4 regions of the Paenibacillus wynnii genome follow, and region 1 is predicted to be linked to each of the others. Evidence: riboswitches for the same ligand, from Rfam matches in the RefSeq annotation. Region 1 holds a riboswitch; each other region holds the start of a gene.

Region 1 (3,350 bases):
CTACCTTAGGCAGTTTTCTTAACCCAATGAACAAACATACGATACCGATTGGAATGTTAATCAGAAAGATCCAACGCCAGGAATGGTATTGAACTAACCATCCGGATAACACGGGTCCTATCGCCGGAGCAAACAATACCGGGATGCCCATAATCCCCATTACTACACCGACCTTGCTCATTGGACTCAGTCTATAGACATAAGCCATGGCTACCGGCAGCACGCAACCTCCGCCAAGTCCTTGTATTACACGGAATGCGATAAGCCACTCGGCACTGCTTGGTGTAGCACATAGTATGGATCCGATTGTAAATAATACGATAGCACTCAAAAATACAGTCTTGGCTCCAAATCGGTCGGATAACCAACCAGAAAGGGGAATCACTGAGGCTTGGGCCAACATATACCCGGTAACCACCCATTGCAATGTATTCAAATTCGTATGAAAGTCCACTACCAGAGTAGATAAAGCTACATTCATCGCAGTACTGTCCAGCACAACCATAAATACGCCCGCTATGATCGCAATAAGCGGAACTAAAATACTGGATATCCGAAAGTCCGCATCTGACTTCATCGTTTGTTCCATTCTCTTTCTCCTCCTAATAACCCCTTGCACGAGTATCATTGACCTCTTCGCGGGTATATCTATATAATTGATTGATCGGACAACTGTCCGTTTCTCCATCCATTAGTTTACGGACAATTGTCCGCTATGTCAATTAGATTCTGCATCATTACTTAACACTATTAATTTCTATTAAAGGAGTCCCTTCTCTTATGGCTAATGATCCCTATATACAGAAAATTTTGGAGGCCGCCGGACAGCTTTTTACCGAAAATGGTCTGGATGCGGTCAGTATGTATAGTATTGCTAAAAAAGCCGGCATTGGACAGGGTTCCTTATACCGCCGCTTCAGTGATAAAGGTGAAATTTCTTCAGCTCTCCTACTGGACAGTACTGAGAGATTCTTAAGGCTAATGGAGCAAGAGGTTCAGCAGTCCGGTTCCGAGATTCCTGCATTGGAGCGTCTTCAGAACAGTATTGAGAGAGTTATCGATTTCATCGCTCAACATGCGGAGCTGCTGCAGCTTATTAAGTCTGAATTCACCGGTAAAAAACAGCTCACCCACTTCGAACATCCTTTTTTCCAAAGACTAAGTGCAGTGCTGGCCGAGCTGATTCAACAAGCTTCCGACCGTAATGAAATCATCTCCGTGAACCCCAAATTTGCTGCTACAGCATTGATTTCCGTACTCAGTCCAGACCTCTATTTGTACCAGCAAAAGGTTCACGGAGATTCCAAAGAACAGATCGTAAAAGGCATAATTACGCTGTTTGTGACAGGACTCCGTAAATCTTAGTATTGAAAAGGCTAAAGTCTCTCCCAACTCTTTACATATCGATAAGATATGGTATATTTAAAACCACTTAAGAATTCAATATCGACCTATTTATTTCACTAGGGGAGTCTACTTGACTGAGATGGAGTTCAACCTCCGGACCCTTGGAACCTGATCTGGATCATACCAGCGGAGGGAAGTGGAACCGGACTTTCAAGTGATGCATACCTATGCAGACGAGAATTTTGGGCCCATTCATTTCCTTTGGAGATGGATGGGTCTTATTTGTTTGGAAGGGGGTTTGTCTACGAACACAATGATCTCTATTAATGATTTGTCCTACTCTTTTGACCCACAACGGAAATACTCAGTTTTATCAGAATTGTCTATGAAAGTTAAACATGGAGAGTTCGTCTCTGTCATTGGCCCCAGCGGTTGTGGGAAAAGTACGCTTTTCAAGATTATCGCAGGACTGTCGGAACCTACTAACGGCGATATCATCTGGCAAGAAGCTAGCTCCACTGCAACTACCCGATTAGGGAACATTGCCTACATGCCTCAACAAGACCTTTTACTGCCCTGGAGGACGGTATTGGACAATTGTCTTCTGCCGTGGGAAGTAACTCAGAACCGCTCAAAAGCGGAAACGATCTCGATGATACGCGAGATGCTGGAGCGCTTTGGTCTTGCAGAAGTGGAACAAGCTTATCCGAATGAATTATCGGGTGGTATGAGGCAGCGGATCGCTTTTTTAAGAACCCTTGTAACCGGAGCGGAGCTTATGCTGCTGGATGAACCTTTTGGCGCTCTTGACGCTATAACTAAACGGGAAATGCACAAGTGGCTTACCGGGTTATGGGATGGGCTTGCGAAGACGGTTCTATTCATTACACATGATCTGGAGGAAGCGATTCTGCTTAGTGATCGAATCTACCTAATGTCCGGCAGTCAATCAAAAGCTCCAATGCAGGAATTCATCGTTGATTTACCAAGACCAAGGCACTCTGCTATGAATTATGATCCGCGGTTTCTGAAGTTGCGGGAGGATTTGGAGAGACGACTTTATGATACTCACACCTCTTAAACGTTATCTTAGAGATTATGGACTTGCCCTCCTCCTTCTCCTCTTCCTTCTCGTGTGCTGGGAGACCGTTGTTCGTCTGAAATGGATTCCATCGTTTATCCTTCCGGCTCCTACGTCCATTTGGAATGCTCTAGTCGAGAATCGGCGGTTGTTATTTGGGCAGCATCTACCGGCTACTCTTCAGGAAGTAATTATGGGATTCATTCTTTCTGTTGTCTTAGGCTCATTGTTAGGTACCGGAATGCATTTGTCCCGTAGGCTAGAAAAAGCACTATATCCCTTCATTATCATCAGTCAGACGATCCCGTTAATCGCTCTCTCGCCCATCTTCATATTTTGGTTCGGTTATTCGCTGGCAGGCAAGGTTGCCGTTGTCTTCTTAACAGCATTCTTTCCGGTAGTGGTGGGTAGCTTTGATGGATTACGCAAGGGGGGTGAAGGCTACAGAGAGCTATTATTAACTATGGGCGCAAACCGATGGCACCTGCTTACAAAGATCCAGATTCCGCTGGCACTGCCCTCATTTTTTTCCGGCTTGAAACTATCGATTGTATATTGTGTGATCGGAGCAACGATTGGCGAATGGCTCGGGGGCAGCAAGGGCCTTGGTTATTTCAGCCGCCGTATGGCCGGGAATCTGCAAAGTGATGAGATGTTCGCGGCCGTATTCTTGCTGTCTGCACTTGGCCTTGTCCTTTTTCTAATCCTAGTCTTGCTTGAAAAAATTCTATTCATGAAAAGAGGTTCATCCAACTCATGATGTATACCAATACTAAATTAAGAGTGTCAGTCTCCCTATTACTACTTTGCATCTTTCTAATTCTAGGCGGTTGTTCGGCGGGTAAATCTAAACAGCCTTTGCAGAAGCTTACCCTTATGCTCGACTGGTATCCGAATGCCGTGCACTCTTTATTTTATGCAG
Region 2 (3,350 bases), on a different contig from region 1:
TTTTCCCGGGTGAATGGACTGGATTGCCTACTGGAAATGCCGCTGAACAATCTTCCTTTTCGGATATTATCCACGGATGTATTCCTCTGTCCCTTTCAGTTGGGTTTCGTAACGATTCGAGTTGATCTTGGCTCCCAGAAGCTCCCGTTCAGTCGGGCCCTGGAGTTTGCAGACCGATTCCGTACATTGGAGGATGTGTCCAAGAAGGATTCCCATACACACATTCATCATAATGGCCGCGTGTTCGAACAGGTGGGAGATTTCGTGTTCAGTGAGCTGGTGCCCGGTCTTCGTTCTTGTCTGGATTCCTCGGAGCTGAGCGGAGCCTACTTTGAGACCTTGCCTTATTTCGTAGATGAGCGGATGCTTGTACAAGCCTTTTACCAATTTGAAGAAGATGCCGAGATTGATATCCACCTCCGGTATAGAGCCTCTCAACTGGATGGTATCAATCTCAAAGGACAACCTCATAAGAGTGCCAGTGATCCTACCTACATCGACAATTATTGCAGCACCCATTCCTATAACCGATGGGGACCCAACACTTATTACATGACCAACGAGCAAACCTTCTGCTGTCTTACGCGGGAGGGATCAGATATCTCCACCAATCTTGCCAACGAGATGTACGGGGAATATTATTATGGACTGTTATTGAGTGTTTTCCACAAAATCGTATTGCTCAAGCTGGCAAATATGCATTCGCGGCTGCGGATCGATAACGATTATGAGCAAATTGAGAATCTGATCTATTCCATTAACCGCTTCTCGGCTAAATTTTATTTCCTGGAGCTTATTTCGCAATCACAGGGGCGGGAAATCTTTTTACAGATGCGGAAGGTATATGGCAATGACGCTTTATTCGTAGAAGTAAAACAGACACTGGATGACCTGTTTCAGTATCAGGATAAGTTTCAGTCCAAACGGCGGGATAATCTTCTTATGATTCTTACGGTATATACTGTTATCAGCGGAATCTATGGTATGAATCAGGTCATTGAAGATCTAAAGGGTCAGATTAAGTGGAGTAAAATGCTGGAGTATTCTCCTTTTGAATACCTGGCCTTATTTTTAGCGATGACCGGTATTGTAGTAAGTCTCTCGCTTACCGTGCGGGCATTGTGGGGAAGAATTCAGGATCGCCGCAAGAAAAGGTTTCATCTTGAAGATTAATCGTCTATAATACACCGTAACCCGCTAACTTTATAAGCAGGGGTGCTGGAATTGGCCGGCTGAGATTGTATCCCATAAGATACTGACCCTTATACCTGATCTGGATAATGCCAGCGTAGGAAACGCCATAAGTCTTGGTTCCTGTAACCATAACTAATTCAAGCGCCTGCCGCGTCCCGATCTTCGGGGCGCTTTTTTGGTATTTCGGATTGTTCAATTTGTACGGTGAGACGGGAATAGATCAGGAGATGTCAGGCTTAGCCTTACGTTTCCGCACATTCAAAGGAGAGAAACAGAAAATGGGAGTCAAAAAAGTACTAATGTTGTGCCTTACCTGCATGCTGGTTATTGCTATTGCCGGATGCGGCAGTACTAACGGAAACACGGGTGCTGCCCCGGAAGCAACTACTGCTGCAGCTACAGATGCACCCAAGACACTCACTAAAATTAAGGTTGCCCTCGACTGGACGCCGAATACCAATCATACCGGACTTTATGCAGCCAAGGATCTTGGCTATTATACTGAGGAAGGTCTGGATGTAGAGATCGTGCAGCCGGGCGCTGCAGGCGCGGATACCATGGTTGCCTCCGGCGAAGCAGCTTTTGGAATTAGCGCTCAAGAGGCTTTAACATTGGCTCGCCTTCAAGGAGTGCCACTGGTCTCCATTGCTGCCATCATTCAGCATAATACATCCGGTTTTGCAGCTCCGAAGGACCGCAATATCAAGACCCCTAAAGATTTCGAGGGCAAAACCTATGGAGGCTGGGGCTCTCCTGCCGAGGAAGCAGCCATGAAAGCGATTATGGATCCTGATGGCGGCGATGTTAAGAAAGTAAAAATTGTCAATATTGGTGAAGCCGATTATTTCACAGCTGTTAAACGTGATATTGATTTTGCCTGGATATTCTATGCTTGGACAGGGATTGAAGCTGAACTGCGCGGAGAGCCGCTGGATATGCAGTATCTGAAGGACTACGCACCGCAACTAGATTATTACACCCCTGTGCTTACCACAAGTGAGAAAGCGATTGCCGAGAATCCGGAACTGGTGAAGGCATTCTTGAAGGCTACGTCGAAAGGATATCAATATGCCATCGACAAACCGGAAGAAGCTGCTGCCATTCTAACCAAAGCTGTACCTGACTTAGATGCCAAGCTGGTTCTTGCCAGTCAGAAATGGCTCAGCCCGAAATATACGGAAGATGCTGCCCGCTGGGGTGAGCAAAAGGCTGAAGTGTGGAAAAACTACGCAGACTGGATGTATGGTCTAAAGCTGCTGGATAAACCACTGGATACTACCAAAGCATTTACAAATGACTTTTTGCCGGACGGGCAGTAAAATCTTACAATAAAATAAACAATAGGAAAGTAGGAACGAAGGGGGATTTTGGAACTGTAGGAGCGTTAGCGACCGCCTTTGTCTCCGGATTTACACCGCTAGTAGGCGGAACAAAATCAAATAAATCTGGAGACAACAGCGGCCGGAAGTCCAACATTCACCGTAGTGACGACCGACCCTTTTTGCGAAATATTTAGTTTATTTTACTTCAAACTGAAAGGATGATTTCACATGGCAAATACCCTATTAAGCATTCAAGTGATCCCAAAAACTCCGAACAATGAGGATTCCATCCCGTATGTGGACAAGGCTATCGAAGTTATTCAGCAATCCGGTGTTAAGCATCAGGTGAATCCGCTGGATACGACCATGGAAGGGGAACTGACAGAGCTGCTCGAGATCGTCCGCCAGATGCATGAAGCGTTGGTTGCGGCAGGCAGCCCAAGCGTGATTTCGCAGATCAAGATCGCTCATAACCCGAACGGAATCAGCATGGATAAACTGACGGAGAAATATCGGCCGTGAGATCAACCTGGAAGCAAATATGGCCGCCACTTGTGGCGGTCGTCTTCTTTTTAGCCGTATGGCAGCTGTCCGTGTCACTCTTCCATATTGAAGCGTGGATTCTACCGAGTCCGACAGATATCGCCCGGGAGTCTACCAGCAACGCTGCAGGAATTGGGGAACATACGGTTGCAACGCTTCGCCTTACTTTGATCGGCTTTCCCATAGGAACGGCGGTAGGGCTGATAGTTGCTTTATTGCTGCACCTGCTGCCTTGGGCCAAACGTGCTTTGTATCCACTGCTTATCCTGAGTCAGAATGTCCCTTCCATCG
Region 3 (3,350 bases), 670 kb from region 1:
TCCGCGGAAACCGGCAAGATTCGCACCTTGAGTGCAGTGTTGTCTGTTACCCTGCTGTTAATGGTGTTCTTCATGGTGTATAACCAGATTGTCTAAAACTCTTGTGAGTTATCAACAAAAACCCGCCTCCTAATTTGGAGTGCGGGTTTTTGCATCTAGCGCATTTTAATCTGTTACGAACAAGATTATAGTAGTTCCTCGAGTTCGAAAACCTTATTTTTCTCGAAATCACTAATGATCTGGGGTAATAATAGCGTTTTAATTTGATCTTTGGTGCACCATCGGTAATCCAAGTGCTCTTTGGATAGTTGGACGGTGGTTTCATTCGTTCTGCATAAATATGTAAGAATAACAACCTGTCTAGTAGAGTCAGTCATAAATGTAGCTGCATATAAAATATTCCCGACGGAAACGGTTAATCCAGTCTCCTCTTTAATCTCTCGAACCAGAGCAGCTTCCAACCCTTCCCCGAATTCAATCTTGCCACCTGCGCACTCCCAGGTTCCAGCACCGATATAATCATCATCAGCACGTTGTACAAGCAGGATCTTACCTTCCTTCAGGATTACTCCTTTCACAGCAACAATCAGGCTTCGACCATTTGACACCATCTTGAGTGATTCCCCTCCTAAGCAAGCATTAATTCCAGAACTATATATATTCATTATAATGGATAATCAGATTCGTATAACCTCTTTCTCCATGTTGTTTAGTTTTCGCTCAGCGTGGTAATTAACATATCGTAACGAAACGTATAAATCGAGACACTAGAGCCATGCTAAGACAATTAGTGTCTATCCAATTGCACAGCGAGAGGAGAACGAGATGATGAGCAGTAATCAAACAAAGAAAACTTTACCACCCCAGGAGCAGGACCGTCAGCCAGGATTGGAAAGTGAAATGAACCCGCACCCTAAATATGAACCGGCGAATTATAAGGCAGCAGGCAAGTTGTTGGGCAAAGCAGCACTTATAACAGGCGGCGATAGCGGGATTGGCCGTGCGGTAGCCGTTCTTTTTGCCAAAGAAGGAGCTGATGTAGTCATCTCCTACTTGGATGAACACGGGGATGCAGAGGAAACCAAACGTCAGGTAGAACAGGAAGGCCGCAAATGCGTTCTGATCTCCGGTGATATCGGGGTTGAAGCGTTCTGTCAGGATCTTATCAACAAGACAGTAGAAGGCCTTGGCAAGCTGGATATTCTTATAAATAATGCTGCTGAACAGCATCCGCAAAAAAATATTGAAGATATTACATCCGAGCAATTAGAGCGTACGTTCCGTACGAACATTTTCTCGATGTTTTATTTGACGAAAGCAGCAATGCCGCATTTAAAATCAGGTTCTACGATCATCAACACCACATCAATTACAGCTTATAAAGGCAACCCTATGTTACTGGATTATTCATCTACCAAGGGTGCTATACTGAGCTTCACTCGTTCACTGTCCGCCAATCTGGTGGAAAAAGGCATCCGGGTAAACGCCGTTGCTCCAGGACCGATCTGGACACCGCTTATCCCCTCTACCTTTGACGCAAAACAGGTCAGTGAATTTGGTGCATCACAGCCGATGAAGCGTCCGGGTCAACCAGAGGAGCTTGCTCCAGCTTATGTATATCTGGCATCCGATGACTCCACTTATGTAAGTGGACAGGTTATTCATGTTAACGGCGGCGAGGTCGTTAACGGATAGAGATCACCTGTTATTTGGTAACTTGTCTTACAAGAAGACCCTGATCCTGATGCAATCGGATCAGGGTCTTCTTGTGTCTCTAACTATGAGCACAAAAGAGAAGGTATTATATAGAGGTAGATTATGTTAATATTAAGTTCGTTAGTAATTACATATTGTATGGTCACTAGGGGTGCCGCAAGGCTGAGACGGACGTTATTCATGTTCGGACCCTTTGAACCTGATCTGGATTATACCAGCGTAGGGAAGTGGAGAACGAATAACTGTAACAGGCTTTTATTAGCCCTATTTCTATACAGATTCCGACTGCCTTCCATCCGGGGGGCAGTTTTTTTGCGTTTCTGAACGGAATTGCAAGGGTGACGAATCAAAGACTGGGGGTTAAGTATGGCACAAGCTGAAATCCATCTGATTTCGGATGGGAAACTTCCTTTATCGCAATTTATTGAAATAGTAGAAGCAACACATCCGCTGCTGGATTATATCCATCTGCGTGAGAAGCATCGCTCGGCCCGTGAACTAATCGCGGCGGCAGAAGAATTGCTTAGAGTCGGCCTCCCTCCGGCTAAGTTAATCATTAACGACCGGATAGATGTGGCCTTGGCTGTTGGGGCTCGGGGTGTACAGCTGCCCTGGCATAGCCTAACTCCCGCTGAAGCTCGGGCGGTTGCTCCCCATTTACGTCTGGGAAGGTCGATCCACTCTCCACAAGAGGCCGAGAAGGGAAGCTCTCAGGGAGCCAACTTCTGCTTGTTTGGGCATGTATTTCTCTCGGACAGTAAACCGGGACAGCCTGAAAGGGGGTTAGCCCAGCTTGCTCAGACTGTGCGAATCAGTCGCATACCTGTAATTGCCATAGGAGGAATCACCCCTGATCATGTATCCCAGATCATGAAGCAGGGAGCGGCAGGCATTGCAGTGATGTCCGGTATTTGCGGTTCGAATGATCCCTTATCAGCCGCAAAGGCTTATCGTACATCACTTCAAGTTACATTAGAATCCAAGCTGGCAGAGGAGGTGAGTATGCATGAATCTGCTCATTAACGGTACCGCTAAGGATTATTCCGATAGCTGTAGGACGGTATCGGATTTGATGAACCGTCCTGAATGGTCCGGACGCCTAATCATAGTGGAACTTAACGGAGAAATTGTCAGCAGAGAAAACTATGAGATCACCCCCCTTGCCGATGGAGACCGCATAGAGGTGGTTCATTTTGTCGGTGGAGGCTGATTTTCTAATCGTACTTCAATTCATATCAGGGAGGTTGTTTTTTTTATGCATGACCCATTAGTAATTGGTGGTACCACTTTATCCAGTAGACTATTCATTGGAACCGGCAAATATAGCCGAAATACCCTAATTCCTGAGGTGATCAACCGATCCGGTTCTCAGGTTATTACAGTCGCGCTCCGCCGGGTGGATCTGACAGGTGGAGAAGAAAATATCATGAAACACATTCCTTCACATATGACACTCCTTCCAAATACTTCTGGAGCGCGTACAGCAGAAGAGGCGGTACGTATCGCCAGACTTGCAAGAGCTGCGGGGTTGGGGAATTGGGTGAAAATAGAAGTCATTAACGATCAGAAATACTTGCTCCCGGATAATCTGGAGACGATCCGGGCTACTGAAATTTTGGCGGCGGAAGGTTTTG
Region 4 (3,350 bases), on a different contig from region 1:
GGTGGAATGGGCAACCGAAGCTTTGCGCCGAATGAGCCTGTCACCCGTGAACAAATCGCGGTCATGTTATATAACACGCTTCAAAAGGCGGGTATAGCTGATAGGTTGAATAGCAGCAGCCCACCTACGTTCACGGACGCAAGCGCTGTGGCTGGCTGGGCGGGAAGTGCCGTGAACAAGCTTTCCTCCAGCGGTATTTTACAAGGGACGGAGTCCAAGGGGGGGATAGCGTTCCAACCGAAGGCTAAAGCATCACGTGAGCAAATCTTTGTACTGGCGTTTCGGATCTATGATCTCTATGGGCCGGTCTTTGTTAGAAATGAACATGAGCTGCTGGGGGCCATCGAGCAATCAGACAAACCTCTCCTCTTTCAAGACGACCGTACGAAAAAAATCTATGAGGAATCAGTACGGGTCAATACAGAAATTATCAAGCCGGGCATGAGTGACATGGAGAAGGAGATCGCCATCCATGACTATATTATTCTTCACACCGTTTACGATTACGACAACTACCTGAAGGATACATTGCCGGACGACGTGTTCAGCGCCTATGGTGTCCTATTCAACGGAAGCGCTGTATGCCAAGGTTACGCCTATGCAGCACATCTGCTGCTGGAGCTGGCCGGTATAGATTCAGAGATAGTGATAGGAACGGCGGACGGCATAAGTCATGCGTGGAATAAAGTGAAGATTGACAATGAATATTATAATTTGGACGTTACTTGGGATGATCCGGTTCCAGATGAAAAGGGAAGATTAATATATAGCTATTTCAACGTTACGGATAAGGAACTCATGAAGGATCATATCTGGGAGACAGTAAAGTGGCCTGAAGCTACGGCGATATCGAAGAATTATTATGAGTATAAAGATCTTGTTGTACACAGCGCTATGGAACTGAAGGAGAGGATTGCCAAGACTATTGCAGCCCATGAGACGGAGTTGAGCATCAAGCCTGCTTATGAGGGAGATGCGATTGCTGACCTTACTGCCGCAATGGCTTCGAGCCAGGTGTTATCTGGATATTCATATTCCTATAACGGCATGTCTCTTTCGCTTACATTGGAATATCGTTAGGCAGCCTATACATGATCATGCAATACTAAGCTAGATTAAGCATGACAAGGCCAGACAAGGCCAGACTAAACAAGACTAGACCTGACTAAGCCAGACTAAGCCAGACTAAGCAACCAGAGAGCTTTACGAGGACTGTGTGAGTTTTTAAGTGTACTTTCTACAACTAAAACATCCAAATTAATGGAGTCTCTTAGTGTAGTTGCACAAAGTACACTTATATTTATGATATTCGGCGATAATGCCCCTTTAGCCAGAGTTTAGATGTATTTATTACAATTAAAGCCCTGCGAGAGTTGTTTTTGCATCAGTTAAGTGTATAAAGTGCAACTAAACTAAGATCACCCTTTGGCTAGCCTTGTTTTGCGATTAACGTGGGTTCCGTTACTCATCATCCGCATCCCTTTAATTTAATGGTGTGAATACAAGCAACCGTCTGACTGGAGCGATAGATGAGTAGTTACAAGTTGAGTCATTGCCTGAGAATCATTTACTGAAATCTCCTGAGATTCATTTGCTTAAATTGCTTGATTAGTCGCTAACGTAGTTTACTCTGCGAAGGTAAGAACCGAAGATATACAATTTCTGATGGATAAACTTAAGTTGACAAATGATGGGTTTCTCTGTAACTTATAACTAACTTAAATAAGAAACCACTAGGGGAGCCTGAATGGGCTGAGACGGGAAAATTGAATTCCTGGACCCTTGAACCTGATCTGGATTATACCAGCGTAGGAAAGTGGAGTCGGACTCTTTTTTCATGGTTGGCCTTGGCCGTTTATGGATAAAGCCGCTCCATTGTGGAGCGGCTTTTTTGCGCGCACTCTTATTTGTTGCTGCCAAATAAGCGAATGCTTCTGAAGTGAGTTTTATACTTCTCGGACTCACTGAAGTGTCGCTTACAAACCTTTAGGAGGAATGTAAATGCCTAGCCAAGCGAAGAAAGATACGATTGATCTGTCGGCTTTTCCAGGAAGTCGTAAGGTGTATGTGGAGGGATCGCGGCCCGATATTCAAGTACCCATGCGCGAGATTACATTGAGCCGAACATCGGGTACCAGCGGGGAAGAGGAGAATGCTCCAGTCCGTGTCTATGATACTAGCGGGGCTTATACTAACGACGAAGCGCATAGTGATATTCGTCAGGGTTTAACGCCTCATCGTTTTTTGTGGATTGGAAGTCGTGGAGATTCGGAAGCCTATGAAGGAAGAACTATCAAACCGGAGGATAATGGGAATGCCACGGGTAAGTCGGGTGTGGAGATATTTCCAGGATTACAGCGGCGTCCGCTTAGAGCCAAAAAGGGCCGGAATGTCAGTCAACTTTATTACGCACGGAAAGGGATTATTACGTCGGAAATGGAGTTTATAGCCATCCGTGAGAATGTTACACCTGAGTTTGTAAGAGATGAGGTAGCCAGCGGCCGCGCAATTATACCTGCCAATATTAATCATCCTGAGAGTGAACCTATGATTATCGGGCGGAATTTCCTAGTGAAAATCAACGCCAATATCGGCAACTCCGCCGTGTCCTCGTCTATTGAGGAAGAGGTGGAGAAGATGAGATGGGCCACACGCTGGGGCGCGGATAATATCATGGATCTATCGACAGGCAAAAACATTCACACTACCCGCGAATGGATTATCCGCAACTCCCCTGTACCTATCGGAACAGTGCCCATCTATCAGGCTTTGGAAAAGGTGAACGGGAAGGCCGAGGATTTAAATTGGGAGGTTTACCGGGATACGCTGATCGAGCAAGCGGAGCAGGGAGTGGACTATTTTACGATTCATGCCGGAGTGCTGCTTCGTTATATTCCACTGACCGCAGGGCGGATGACAGGTATTGTCTCACGTGGTGGATCAATTATGGCGGCGTGGTGCCTTGCACATCATCAGGAGAACTTTTTATATACCCATTTTGAGGATATTTGTGAGATTATGAAGGCTTACGATGTGGCATTCTCCCTGGGAGACGGGCTGCGGCCAGGTTCTATCGCCGATGCCAATGATGAGGCTCAATTTGCCGAACTGGAAACGTTGGGTGAATTAACATCGCTGGCATGGAAGCATGATGTTCAGGTAATGGTGGAGGGGCCAGGTCATGTGCCGATGCATCTGATCAAAGAGAACATGGATAAGCAGCTAGAGCTTTGCCATGGAGCTCCTTTTTACACATTAGGCCCCTTAACAACAGATATTGCTCCCGGCTATGACCATATCACCTCGGCGATTGGAGCGGCTATGATCGGTTGGTTCGGCACAGCTATGCT

The links. Region 1 has a riboswitch for thiamine pyrophosphate ahead of PWYN_RS18745 (ABC transporter ATP-binding protein). Riboswitches for the same ligand answer to the same signal wherever they lie in the genome.
Region 2: another riboswitch for thiamine pyrophosphate. It lies ahead of PWYN_RS09740 (ABC transporter substrate-binding protein); the one in region 1 lies ahead of PWYN_RS18745 (ABC transporter ATP-binding protein).
Region 3: another riboswitch for thiamine pyrophosphate. It lies ahead of PWYN_RS15675 (thiamine phosphate synthase); the one in region 1 lies ahead of PWYN_RS18745 (ABC transporter ATP-binding protein).
Region 4: another riboswitch for thiamine pyrophosphate. It lies ahead of thiC (phosphomethylpyrimidine synthase ThiC); the one in region 1 lies ahead of PWYN_RS18745 (ABC transporter ATP-binding protein).

What each region holds. Positions count from the first base shown of each region.
Region 1 is NZ_JQCR01000003.1:736,763-740,112, reverse strand. Features, by position in the region: gene PWYN_RS18755 (DHA2 family efflux MFS transporter permease subunit) at 1-589, opposite strand, end outside; gene PWYN_RS18750 (TetR/AcrR family transcriptional regulator) at 781-1,365, shown strand; TPP riboswitch at 1,456-1,559, shown strand; gene PWYN_RS18745 (ABC transporter ATP-binding protein) at 1,544-2,428, shown strand; gene PWYN_RS18740 (ABC transporter permease) at 2,409-3,188, shown strand; gene PWYN_RS18735 (ABC transporter substrate-binding protein) at 3,185-3,350, shown strand, end outside.
Region 2 is NZ_JQCR01000002.1:1,597,633-1,600,982, forward strand. Features, by position in the region: gene PWYN_RS09735 (hypothetical protein) at 1-1,173, shown strand, start outside; TPP riboswitch at 1,202-1,312, shown strand; gene PWYN_RS09740 (ABC transporter substrate-binding protein) at 1,473-2,513, shown strand; gene PWYN_RS09745 (thiamine-binding protein) at 2,745-3,038, shown strand; gene PWYN_RS09750 (ABC transporter permease) at 3,035-3,350, shown strand, end outside.
Region 3 is NZ_JQCR01000003.1:71,192-74,541, forward strand. Features, by position in the region: gene PWYN_RS15660 (hypothetical protein) at 1-96, shown strand, start outside; gene PWYN_RS15665 (NUDIX hydrolase) at 186-611, opposite strand; gene PWYN_RS15670 (SDR family oxidoreductase) at 826-1,695, shown strand; TPP riboswitch at 1,854-1,959, shown strand; gene PWYN_RS15675 (thiamine phosphate synthase) at 2,083-2,739, shown strand; gene thiS (sulfur carrier protein ThiS) at 2,723-2,926, shown strand; gene PWYN_RS15685 (thiazole synthase) at 2,972-3,350, shown strand, end outside.
Region 4 is NZ_JQCR01000002.1:1,220,762-1,224,111, reverse strand. Features, by position in the region: gene PWYN_RS27930 (S-layer homology domain-containing protein) at 1-1,080, shown strand, start outside; TPP riboswitch at 1,726-1,832, shown strand; gene thiC (phosphomethylpyrimidine synthase ThiC) at 2,002-3,350, shown strand, end outside.